Regions from separate parts of the Micromonospora sp. NPDC049301 genome, predicted to be linked through region 3. Evidence: riboswitches for the same ligand, from Rfam matches in the RefSeq annotation. Region 3 holds a riboswitch; each other region holds the start of a gene.
The links. A riboswitch is a leader RNA that binds a small molecule or an ion and turns the genes downstream of it on or off. The one in region 3 is predicted to bind cyclic di-AMP.

Region 1 (3,265 bases), on a different contig from region 3:
CGTGTTCGCGGTGGTCCGGCGCGCCGGACGCCGGGTCCTTGATGACGGCGCGGGTGCCGGAGGTGAGTGGCGCTCCGGTGCGCGCGTCCACCCAACTGGTGCCGGCCTTCTCCACCACGATCGCGCCGAATGCGCCGAAGGAGTGGGACCCGATCGCATTGCCGGCCCCGGTCTCGACCGACGAGAGATCCGCGCCGTCGTTGAAGTGGAACTCGCCCTCCACCGTCGCGGAGTACCGGTATGTGCCGCTGGCTCCGGGTGCCACCGTCGAGTCGGGGTTCGAGCCGGCCGCCGTCCCGTCCGACCCCTTGACGTCGTAGGCCAGTCCCTCCATGTGGATGGAGGCCGCGGGCGCCGCAGCAGGGTTGAAGTCGTTGTGTGGCCGGGTCCGCGCCGGCGCGAACCGGCGTGGTTCGGGCGTAACCGTGCCCGCTGCCGCCAACTGCTCGCCGGGCAGCAGGAAGATCGAGTTGTCCCGGACGAACGACGGTGCGGCCTCGTGGAGCCGGTTGGTGAACCGGATCGTCACGCAGTCGCCCCGGTGCGCGCGGAGCACCAGGGGCTCGATCAGATCCGCCTGGTGGAACGGATCGGCCGCCTGGGCGAACTCCTGACGGACCCTCCCGATGTTCTCGTCGAGAACGTACATCCGGCCTTCCGGCACCACGTCCCCGAAGCGGTTCAGGAAGATCGGGATGTTGATCAGCGAGACGTCGAAGGACCGTGCCGGCGCGCCCGCCACGCACGGACTGCCGGGATTCGTCGCCTTCGGTGGAAGGTCGGCCGCCATCGATGTGGACATCGCCCAGACCGCGCCGCCCGTCAGCGCCAGCCACGCGCCGGCGAGCAGTCCGCCGGCTAGGTACGTCCAGCGGCGTCTCCCCCTGGCTCGGACGACCACCGTCACCGCAACCACGCCCAACAGGGCGAGCTGGGTAACCTCCGCCATGCCTGTTTGCACCGTGCCTCCCTCGTCGACGGTGTGCGCGTCTGACCGCGGGAGAGCAACCTCCGGTATGTCTTGTAGATCCACGCCCCCGTGATCTATCGACGATGACCAATCTAGCCGCTGCGCAGCGGTATGTAAATGAATTACTACTCAGAGAGAATGCTCGTAGTCTTTTGCCGGCCGTCGCTGCGATCGGTCGACGGCGGCCGCGCCGCGAATTGGTACGGAGTGTCACGGCCCCCCCGGTTGCGGATTGGTAACGGCCGTCTCTACTCTGGTCATTCGTCGGGCCGACAGCAGCTCCGCCCACCCGGGCGGTAACGGACCGACACCGCCGAGTCGCTTCCGAGCGAGCCGGGGACCCAGGTTTTCCGGGGTGAATCCGCAGCCACTGCGGTAGGGCGTCCACCTTCCCGCCCGAACCCGTCAGCTAACCCGGTAGGCGGTCAGGAAGAAGGAGTACGGAACCCGGTGGCTCACCATGCCCCGCGGCCGTCGTCCGAGCGGTCGGCGTCAGCCGGCCCGACGTCGATCGTGCCGCGCCCACGCTGGTCCCGCTTCACCACCTCCCTCGCCGCACTGGTCGGCGTCGCCGTCGTCCTGACGGGCAGCGCCACGGCCGCCCACGCCGACCCGTCCGTCGCCGAGATCGAGCGCCAGATCGACGCCGACTGGAACAAGCTCGAACCGATCATCGAACGGCACAACGCCACCCGCGTCGACCTGGCCGCCAAGCGCAGGCAGGCTGACGCGCTGGCCGCCCGGATCGCCCCGCTGGAGCGCCAGGTCGACGCCGCGATGGACAAGGTCAGCTCCCTGGCCGTCCGCGCGTACAAGGGCGAGAACGTCTCCACCGTCAACGCCGTGCTGGGCAGCAGCTCGCCCAGCGAGGTGGTCGGGCAGCTCGAGATGCTCGACCGCTTCGCGCACGACCAGCAGCAGGACGTACGGCAGGTGTCCGACCTGCGCGACGAGCTGGCCCGGCAGAAGGCGCCCCTGGACGAGATGGTCGCCCAGCTGACCCGCACCGAGGCCCAGCTGGCGGCCAAGAAGAAGCAGATCAACGAGGAGATCGACCGGCTGCAGAAGCTGCGCCTCAAGGTGTACGGCAACGGTGGCGGCGGGCCGCTGCGTCCGGCGCCCTGCCCGGCCAGCTACCCCGGCGGCGGTGCCGGCGTGGCGGTCAAGTTCGCCTGCGCGCAGATCGGCAAGCCGTACGTGTGGGGCGCCGAGGGCCCGAACTCGTACGACTGCTCGGGGTTGATGCTCGCCGCCTGGGCCAAGGCCGGGGTGTCGCTGCCGCACAACGCCGCCCAGCAGAGCCGGGTGACCAAGGACGTGAGCAGGGCCGACCTGCGCCCCGGTGACCTGGTCTTCTACTACAGCGACATCCACCACGTCGGCATGTACGTCGGCGGCGGCTGGGTCGTGCACGCCTCGCAGGCCGGTCAACCGATCAAGATGAAGAAGGTCGACGACGGCCCGATCCACAGCTACGGCCGCCCGGGCTGATCCCGGACGACCGAGGGGGCCCGTCGCGATTCGTCGCGGCGGGCCCTCGTCGTCACGGCGTCAGCGGGTCGGCCAGGTGCGCCAGTGCTGCCAGGCGCGGCTCGGCGTCGGCCCCCGCTGGCCCTGGTAGCGCGACCCGTACACCACCGAGCCGTACGGGTGCTCGGCCGGCGAGGACAGCCGGAAGATGCAGAGCTGCCCGATCTTCATGCCCGGCCAGAGGGTGATCGGCAGGTTCGCCACGTTGGACAGCTCCAGCGTCACGTGCCCGGAGAAGCCCGGGTCGATGAAGCCGGCGGTGGAGTGCGTGAGCAGGCCGAGCCGGCCCAGGCTCGACTTGCCCTCCAGCCGGCCGGCGAGCTGGTCGCCGAGCGAGATCACCTCCAGCGTCGAGGCGAGCACGAACTCCCCCGGATGCAGCACGAACGGCTCGCCGTCGGGCACCTCGACGGCCGAGGTGAGGTCGTCCTGCTGCATGGCCGGGTCGATGTGGGTGTAGAGGTGGTTGTTGAAGACCCGGAACAGCCGGTCGAGTCGTACGTCGATGCTGGACGGTTGGACCAGGGTGGGCTCGAACGGCTCCAGGCCCAGCGTGCCGGCCTTGATCTCGGAGACCAGGTCGCGGTCGGAGAGCAGCATCCGACCACCATAGCGGCGTCGGCCGCGCGGGCAGGATTCGGTGCCGGTGACCAGCGCGTCGAGGTCGCTGCTCGTACATTTGTTCGATAGAATGCCCGCATGGCTTCCTGGTCCGATTTCGCCGCCGACGAGCCCCGACTCGCCGACGGGATCCGCGTTCTCCTC
Region 2 (3,265 bases), on a different contig from region 3:
CGCCGAACACCAGCGCGCCGCACCGCTGCTGTGGCTGGCGGTGATCTTCGCGGCCGCGATCGTCGCGTTCGGCCGTTGGCGGGGCCTGGCCGCCCTGGCCGGGTTGGCCGCCAGCTTCGCCATCCTGCTCACCTTCGTGCTGCCCGGCATCGGGGCGGGCCGGTCCCCGCTGCTGGTGGCGGTGGTCGGCGCCGCGCTGATCATGTTCGTGGTGCTCTACCTGACGCACGGGGTCACCGCGCAGACCTCGGTGGCGGTGCTCGGCACCCTCGGCAGCCTGGTGCTCACCGGCGTGCTCGCCACCATCGCCACCGCCGCCACCCACCTCACGGGCTTCGGCAGCGAGGACGCCACCACCCTGTCGATGTTCCAGGCCGACGTGGACCTGCACGGCCTGCTGCTCGCCGGGATCATCATCGGCTCGCTCGGTGTGCTCGACGACGTGACGGTCACCCAGGCGGCCACCGTGACCGAGCTGGCCAACGCCAACCCCGGGCTGAGCCGGCTGCAGCTCTACCGGGCGGCGACCCGGGTCGGCCGGGCGCACATCGCCTCCACCGTCAACACCATCGTGCTGGCGTACGCGGGCGCCTCGTTGCCGCTGCTGCTCCTGCTCACCGCCGACTCGCGGCCGATCGGGCAGATCCTGACCAGCGAGTTCCTCGCGCAGGAGATCGTCCGCAGCGCGGTGGCGACGCTCGGTCTGATCGCCGCCGTACCGCTGACCACCGGGCTGGCCGCGATGGTGACCGCAGCCGGCCGGCAGGGCCCCGCGCACGCCGAGGACGCGCCCGCCCCGCGACCCCAGCCCGACCGGGCCGAGGCACTGGCCGCCCTGATTTCCCCGCGCACGGATCGACACGACCCCACATCGCCCGACCCGGCGCGGACCACCCCCTCGTCCACCGCCACCGACCGGTGGCCAGAGCCGAACAGGAGCACGGATACGGCATGGTGACACTCCTCAGCGTGACCAGGTGGGGCGTCCGCCCTGAGAACCACGTCACTGGTCACTCAGCGCCATGGCGAAATGACACTTTTAGTCGGCATCCGGGCGTAGCTCAGCCGGTGGACTCTCGGGTAACCTCGCTGCCGGTTACCGCCGAAGGCGCGAAGCAGCGTCTGCGGTACCACCGCCCAATCGCCAACCGGCGAGCCGGGAACCCAGGTACGTGGGGTGAATCCGCGACAGCGGTAGGGGCCACTTCCGCCCCGAACCCGTCAGCTAACCCGGTCGGCGGTCGACGGAAGGGAACATTGTGACGGCACCCCTACGCCGCTGGTTGACACCCGTGGTGGCCGTGATCGCCGCACTGACCGTGCTCGCCGGACCCCTCCCGGCACAGGCCGCCCCGACGACCCCCACACCGTCCGGGCACGAGGAGGACGGCGAGCCCAAGCTGCTCAACGACGTCATCGAGAAGACCAACCGCGACTACTCCGCCGCCAAGTCCAGGCTGGACAAGTCCAAGAAGAAGCAGCTGCAGCTGGCGCTGGAGGTCGACCGGGCCAAGGCCGACCTGGACGCACTCGCCCCACAGGTCGGGCAGATCGCCGCCCAGTCGTACCGCACCGGCCGGATCGGCCCGATGGCGATGCTGCTGGAGAGTGACGCCCCCGACTCGTTCGTCCAGCGCGCCGCCGCGCTCGACGAGATGAACATGGTCAACGAGAAGAAGCTCGCCGAGGTCAACGCGGTGAAGGCTCGCGCCGAGCAGGCCAAGCTTGCCCTCGACGCGGAGGTCCGCGAGCAGCAGAAGCAGACCGCCCTGATGGCGAAGGAGAAGCGCGACGCGGACAAGGCGCTCGCGCTGGTCGGTGGGAAGGGCTTCACCGGTGGGCTGGTGTCGGCCACCTCGCCGGTCGCCCGGCTCGGCCCCGGACGGACCGCCGACGGTGACTGGAAGTCCGAGTCGTGCAGTGAGGATGACCCGACCACCTCGGGCTGCGTCACCCCGCGCACCCTGCACGCGTACAAGGAGGTCAAGCGAGCCGGCTTCAACCGGTTCGTCGGCTGCTACCGCTCCGGCGGCCCGTGGGAGCACCCGAAGGGCCGCGCCTGTGACTGGTCGTTGCAGAAGAGCGGCTTCAGCCCGTGGCACAACGAGGACACCCGGACGTACGGCAACAACGTCGCCGCGTTCCTCATCCGCAACGCCGACCGGCTCGGCATCTACTACGTGATCTGGAACCGGCAGATCTGGTTCCCGGCGACCGGCTGGAAGTCGTACAGCGGGCCGTCGAACCACACCGACCACGTGCACATGTCGCTGCTCTGACCTGCGTGCTCCGCGTCGAGGGCCGTTCCGCGTCAGGCGGGACGGCCCTCGCCGTGTGTCAGGTGGCGGGCGCGACCGGGATGCTGGCGCCGGCCGCGCCGGCGACCGTCGCGGCCGGCACGGCGGCCACCGGACGCACGGCTCCGGCGGCGAGCCGGTACGACACCCCCACCACCGCGCACCGCCCCTGCGCCACCGCAGCGGCCAGCACGGGAGACTGTCCGAGCAGCGTCTCGACGGTCTGTGCGATGTGGATGTCGACGATGCCGTCGATGTCGTCGACCCCCTCGGCCTCGGCACGGCGCAGGCTCGGCAGCACGGCGTCGACGACGGCGCGGAGGTGCCCCAGGGGCTGGGCGCCGGTGGTGACCGCCTCGCGGGTCGCCTGCACCGCGCCGCACGAGTCGTGACCGAGCACCACCACCAGCGGGGTGCCCAGCACGGTCACCGCGTACTCCACGCTGCCCAGCACCTCGGGGCCTGCGGTGTGCCCGGCGGTGCGGACCACGAACAGGTCACCCAGCCCACGGTCGAAGATGATCTCAGCGGCCAACCGGGAGTCGGAGCAGCCGACGATCACCGCGAACGGGTGCTGCCCGTCCGCCACCGCGGCCCGGTGCCCGGCATCCTGGTTGGGGTGGCGCGGGGCGCCGCTGACGAAGCGGCGGTTGCCGGCAGCCAGTTCGGCGTACGCCTGGGCCGGATCGGCCGGCACCGGGTCCGTGGTCCGCTGCGGACCCGGCTGCCCGCCGGGTGTACCGGGATTGCTCATCCCGCACCTCGTCTCCACGCTTTTGACCTGCTCAACCGGCTCTTCACGGGGGCCGGCGACGAGCGCTGGCTCGGGCTCCACGGTCACACGCACCACAAGATGCGTCAAGATATGCGTGATATAGATTTCATACGTTGGCCCCGGGCGGTCATCGGGCGGAGCCCCGAGGGCAGGGTCGACAACGGGAGAGGCGGTCCCACGATGGCGAGCACGG
Region 3 (3,265 bases):
GGCCGGTCCGGGCCGCCATCGTCACGGCCCGGGCGGCCGGCCGTCGCCCCCACGGCTTGTAGGTGGACAGCACCGTCGCGATGATCATCAGGCTGGTCGAGACCGCGGGCGCGATCACCAGGTCGGCGCGGTCCCGGGCGGGCAGTGCCGCGCCGAGCGCGCCGGCGTGCCGCAGGTTCGGGGTGAGCAGGAACAGCACGAGCCCGACCATCACCGTGGTGATCACCAGCTTGACCAGCACCCAGCGGTAGCGCAGCAGGCCCCACGGGGTGAGCAGCGCGCTGGCCACGCCGACCAGCCAGACCAGCACGCTCAGCGGCGCGAACAGCGTGGTGCCGACCAGCGCGGCGACCGGGTAGACGACGGCCGGGTCGGCGCCGCGCTGCGCCGCGACGCCGAGCGTGAGCAGCGTCAGGTCGGCGCCGAGCCAGCCGAGCGAGGTGACCAGGTGCAGGGTGAGCAGCGCCTTGCGGGCGGTGGGCGGGATCCGACGCATACCAGGATGCTGCCCGCCGTGGCCGCCCGAAACGTCCGACCGTCGGCGACATCCCGGGTACGCCCACCGACGTACGCCGGCCGGTGCCCCCACGTCAGGGGGCACCGGCCGGGTCGGGTCAGTACACCGACAGGTGCACGTGGTTGGTGTGGTCGCTGGACGGGTCGCCGCCCGCCCCGCTGTACGACTTCCACCCGCTGCTGGGCAGCCAGATCTGCCTGTACCAGATCACGTAGAGCACGGCGAGCCGGTCGGCGTTGCGGATGAAGTACGCGGCCAGGTTGTTGCCGTACGTCTTGTCACCGCCGGTGGCGTCCCCGCCGAAGCCGTTCTTCTGCGCGGCGAAGTCGCAGGCCCGGCCCTTCGGGTGTTCGCCGGAGCCGCCCGAGCGGTGGCAGGAGACGTACCGGGTGAAGCCCGCGGCCTTGGCCTGGTTGAGCGCGTGCAGGGTGCGCGGCGTGATGCACCCGGTGGCCGGAGTGGGGTCGTTGACGCTGCACGACTCGGACGGCCACGAGCCGTCGGAGTTGCGCGGCGCGGCCGTCGCGTTGGCGGTGGACGTGCCCCGGTTGGAGCCGGCGGCGGTCGGCCTCGGTGTGGTGGCCACGGTCAGCGCCCGTTCGGCCTGCTCCTTGCGCTTGGCCATCACCGTGACCTGCTTGCGCTGCTCACGGATCTCGCCGTCCAGGGCGACGCGGGTACGCGTGACCTCGTCCCTGGTGGCGATGAGGTCACGCAGGGCCCGGTCCTCGTTGGCGGCGACCGCGTCCAGCGTGACGGCCCGGTCCATGAAGCCCTCGGGCGTGCTGCTGCTGAGCAGCGCCGACACCGTGCCGAGCCGGCCGGTGCGGTAGGCCAGTCCGGCGATCTCGTCGACCTTGCCGCTGCGCGCCGCCAACTCGGTCTCGGTGGTCTTGAGTTGGGTGGCGAGCTGCTGCTGCCGTCGTACCGAGATGTCCAGTGCGCGCTTCGCGTCCAGGTATCCCTTGCTGGCGGCCTCCAGTTGGGCCCGCAGCGCCGGGGTGCCGCCCTCTTCGTCGCCATTGGGGGCCGCGGCGGCCCGCAGGCCGGTCGGGGGAGCGGCCGAGGCGGTGCCGGCGGGGATCGCGACGCCGAGGGCGAGCATCGCGACGATCAGGGCCGCCAGTCGGGCGGCGGGTGGTCGTGCTGGTACCACTACGCATGTCCTTCCGTCAGCCGCCGACCGGGTTAGCTGACGGGTTCGGGACGGAAGATCCCTACCGCTGACGCGGATGCACCCCAGGAACATGGTTCCCCGGTTCGCCCGCTCGGGCGATTAGGCGGCGGCCGCCACCGGCGCCGGGAGGGCGCCGCCGGGTGGTGGCCGGGACCGAGCCTACCGGTGCGGATGGGACCAGTGCAGCCGATGTGACGGACGGTGCGTGCGTCGTCACGGAAAATTGGGGCGAAGACGAGTAAAGCTCTTGAAACGCCGTTACCATTCCACCGAACCGCAGGCCCCGGGGGCTGCGCCTGGTTCGATCTGCAACGTCGCGTGCTCGATCCGGAAGTCCTCGTGCAGGGCGGTCCGCGCCGCGGTGAGCACCATGCCGACGTCCGCGCCGGGCGCCATGGTCAGGTGCGCGGAGGCCACCTCCATGCCCGAGGTGAGCGTCCAGACGTGCAGGTCGTGCACCTCGACCACGCCGGGCACCGCGGCCAGTCGGTCGTGCACGGCGGTCACCTGGAGGTGCTCCGGGGCGGCCTGCACCAGGATGCGGACCGCGGCCCGTCCCAACCGCCAGGTGCGCGGCAGGATGAACACGCCGATGGCGACCGCGACCAGTGGGTCGGCCCACCACCAGTCGGTGACCTGGATGAGCAGCGCCGCGCCGATCACGCCGAGCGAGCCGAGCAGGTCGCCGAGCACCTCCAGGTAGGCGCCCTGGAGGTTGATGCTCTCCCGGGCTCCCGCGCGGAGCAGGGCGAAGGCGCCCAGGTTCGCGAGCAGGCCGAGCACGGCCACGGCGAGCATCGGGCCGGCCAGCACCTCGTGCGGGTCGCCGAACCGGCCGATCGCCTCGATCACCACGTAGACCGCGACGCCGGAGAGCAGGACGGCGTTGGCCAGCGCGGCGAGCACCTCGAGTCGGTAGAGCCCGAACGTGCGTTGCGGGTCGCCCGTGGCCCGCCGCGTGGCGGTGATCGCGGCCAGCGCCATCCCGATGCCGAGCACGTCGGTGAACATGTGGCCGGCGTCGGAGAGCAGGGCCAGCGAGCCGGTGCGGAAGGCGGCCACCGCCTCGACCACCATCAGGCTGGCGAGCAGGCCGAACGCCGTCCAGAGCCGCCCCCGGTGCTGGTGCGCGGCGTTGGCCACCGCCCCGTGGTGGTGGTCATGACCTGCGCCCACGAAACCACCCTCCGCCGTCGGTCCGGACCCGGTCAAATGTATGCGCACATCGCTATGTATGCAAGTGTACGTCAGGTCACCGGGCGGGAGGGCCCAGCGCCGCAGGTCAGCCGGTCGGGTCGATCGTGGTGAGGCGCTGGGTGGCCCGCGAGAGCGCGACGTAGAGCGTGCGCACCCCGGCGCCCGGATCCGCCCGGATCTCGCTGGGAGCCACCAGCACCACCCCGTCGTACTCCATGCCCTTGGCCTCCAGGCTGGTCACCACCTGCAGGCGCGGCGCGCCCAGGGCGCCGAGCCAACCGGCGACCTCGTCGCGGCGGGGGACCGGCGCGATCACCCCGACCGTGCCCTCCACCTCGGCCAGCAGGCCGGTGGCCGCCTCCACGGTGGCGGTC

Region 1: it holds a riboswitch for cyclic di-AMP, as region 3 does, so the genes downstream of both, AB0K07_RS01410 (NlpC/P60 family protein) here and AB0K07_RS17735 (hypothetical protein) in region 3, are expected to answer to the same signal.
Region 2: it holds a riboswitch for cyclic di-AMP, as region 3 does, so the genes downstream of both, AB0K07_RS03680 (hypothetical protein) here and AB0K07_RS17735 (hypothetical protein) in region 3, are expected to answer to the same signal.

The regions. Positions count from the first base shown of each region.
Region 1 covers NZ_JBFAQO010000001.1:296,852-300,116, forward strand. Annotated here, with positions in the region: gene AB0K07_RS01405 (hypothetical protein) at 1-949, opposite strand, end outside; cyclic di-AMP (ydaO/yuaA leader) riboswitch at 1,272-1,408, shown strand; gene AB0K07_RS01410 (NlpC/P60 family protein) at 1,484-2,461, shown strand; gene dcd (dCTP deaminase) at 2,522-3,100, opposite strand; gene AB0K07_RS01420 (pyridoxamine 5'-phosphate oxidase family protein) at 3,200-3,265, shown strand, end outside.
Region 2 covers NZ_JBFAQO010000001.1:772,957-776,221, reverse strand. Annotated here, with positions in the region: gene AB0K07_RS03685 (YibE/F family protein) at 1-958, shown strand, start outside; cyclic di-AMP (ydaO/yuaA leader) riboswitch at 1,125-1,255, shown strand; gene AB0K07_RS03680 (hypothetical protein) at 1,260-2,279, shown strand; gene AB0K07_RS03675 (carbonic anhydrase) at 2,338-3,051, opposite strand; gene AB0K07_RS03670 (helix-turn-helix domain-containing protein) at 3,253-3,265, shown strand, end outside.
Region 3 covers NZ_JBFAQO010000005.1:414,448-417,712, reverse strand. Annotated here, with positions in the region: gene AB0K07_RS17740 (hypothetical protein) at 1-496, opposite strand, end outside; gene AB0K07_RS17735 (hypothetical protein) at 615-1,622, opposite strand; cyclic di-AMP (ydaO/yuaA leader) riboswitch at 1,679-1,810, opposite strand; gene AB0K07_RS17730 (cation diffusion facilitator family transporter) at 1,953-2,870, opposite strand; gene AB0K07_RS17725 (AAA family ATPase) at 2,977-3,265, opposite strand, start outside.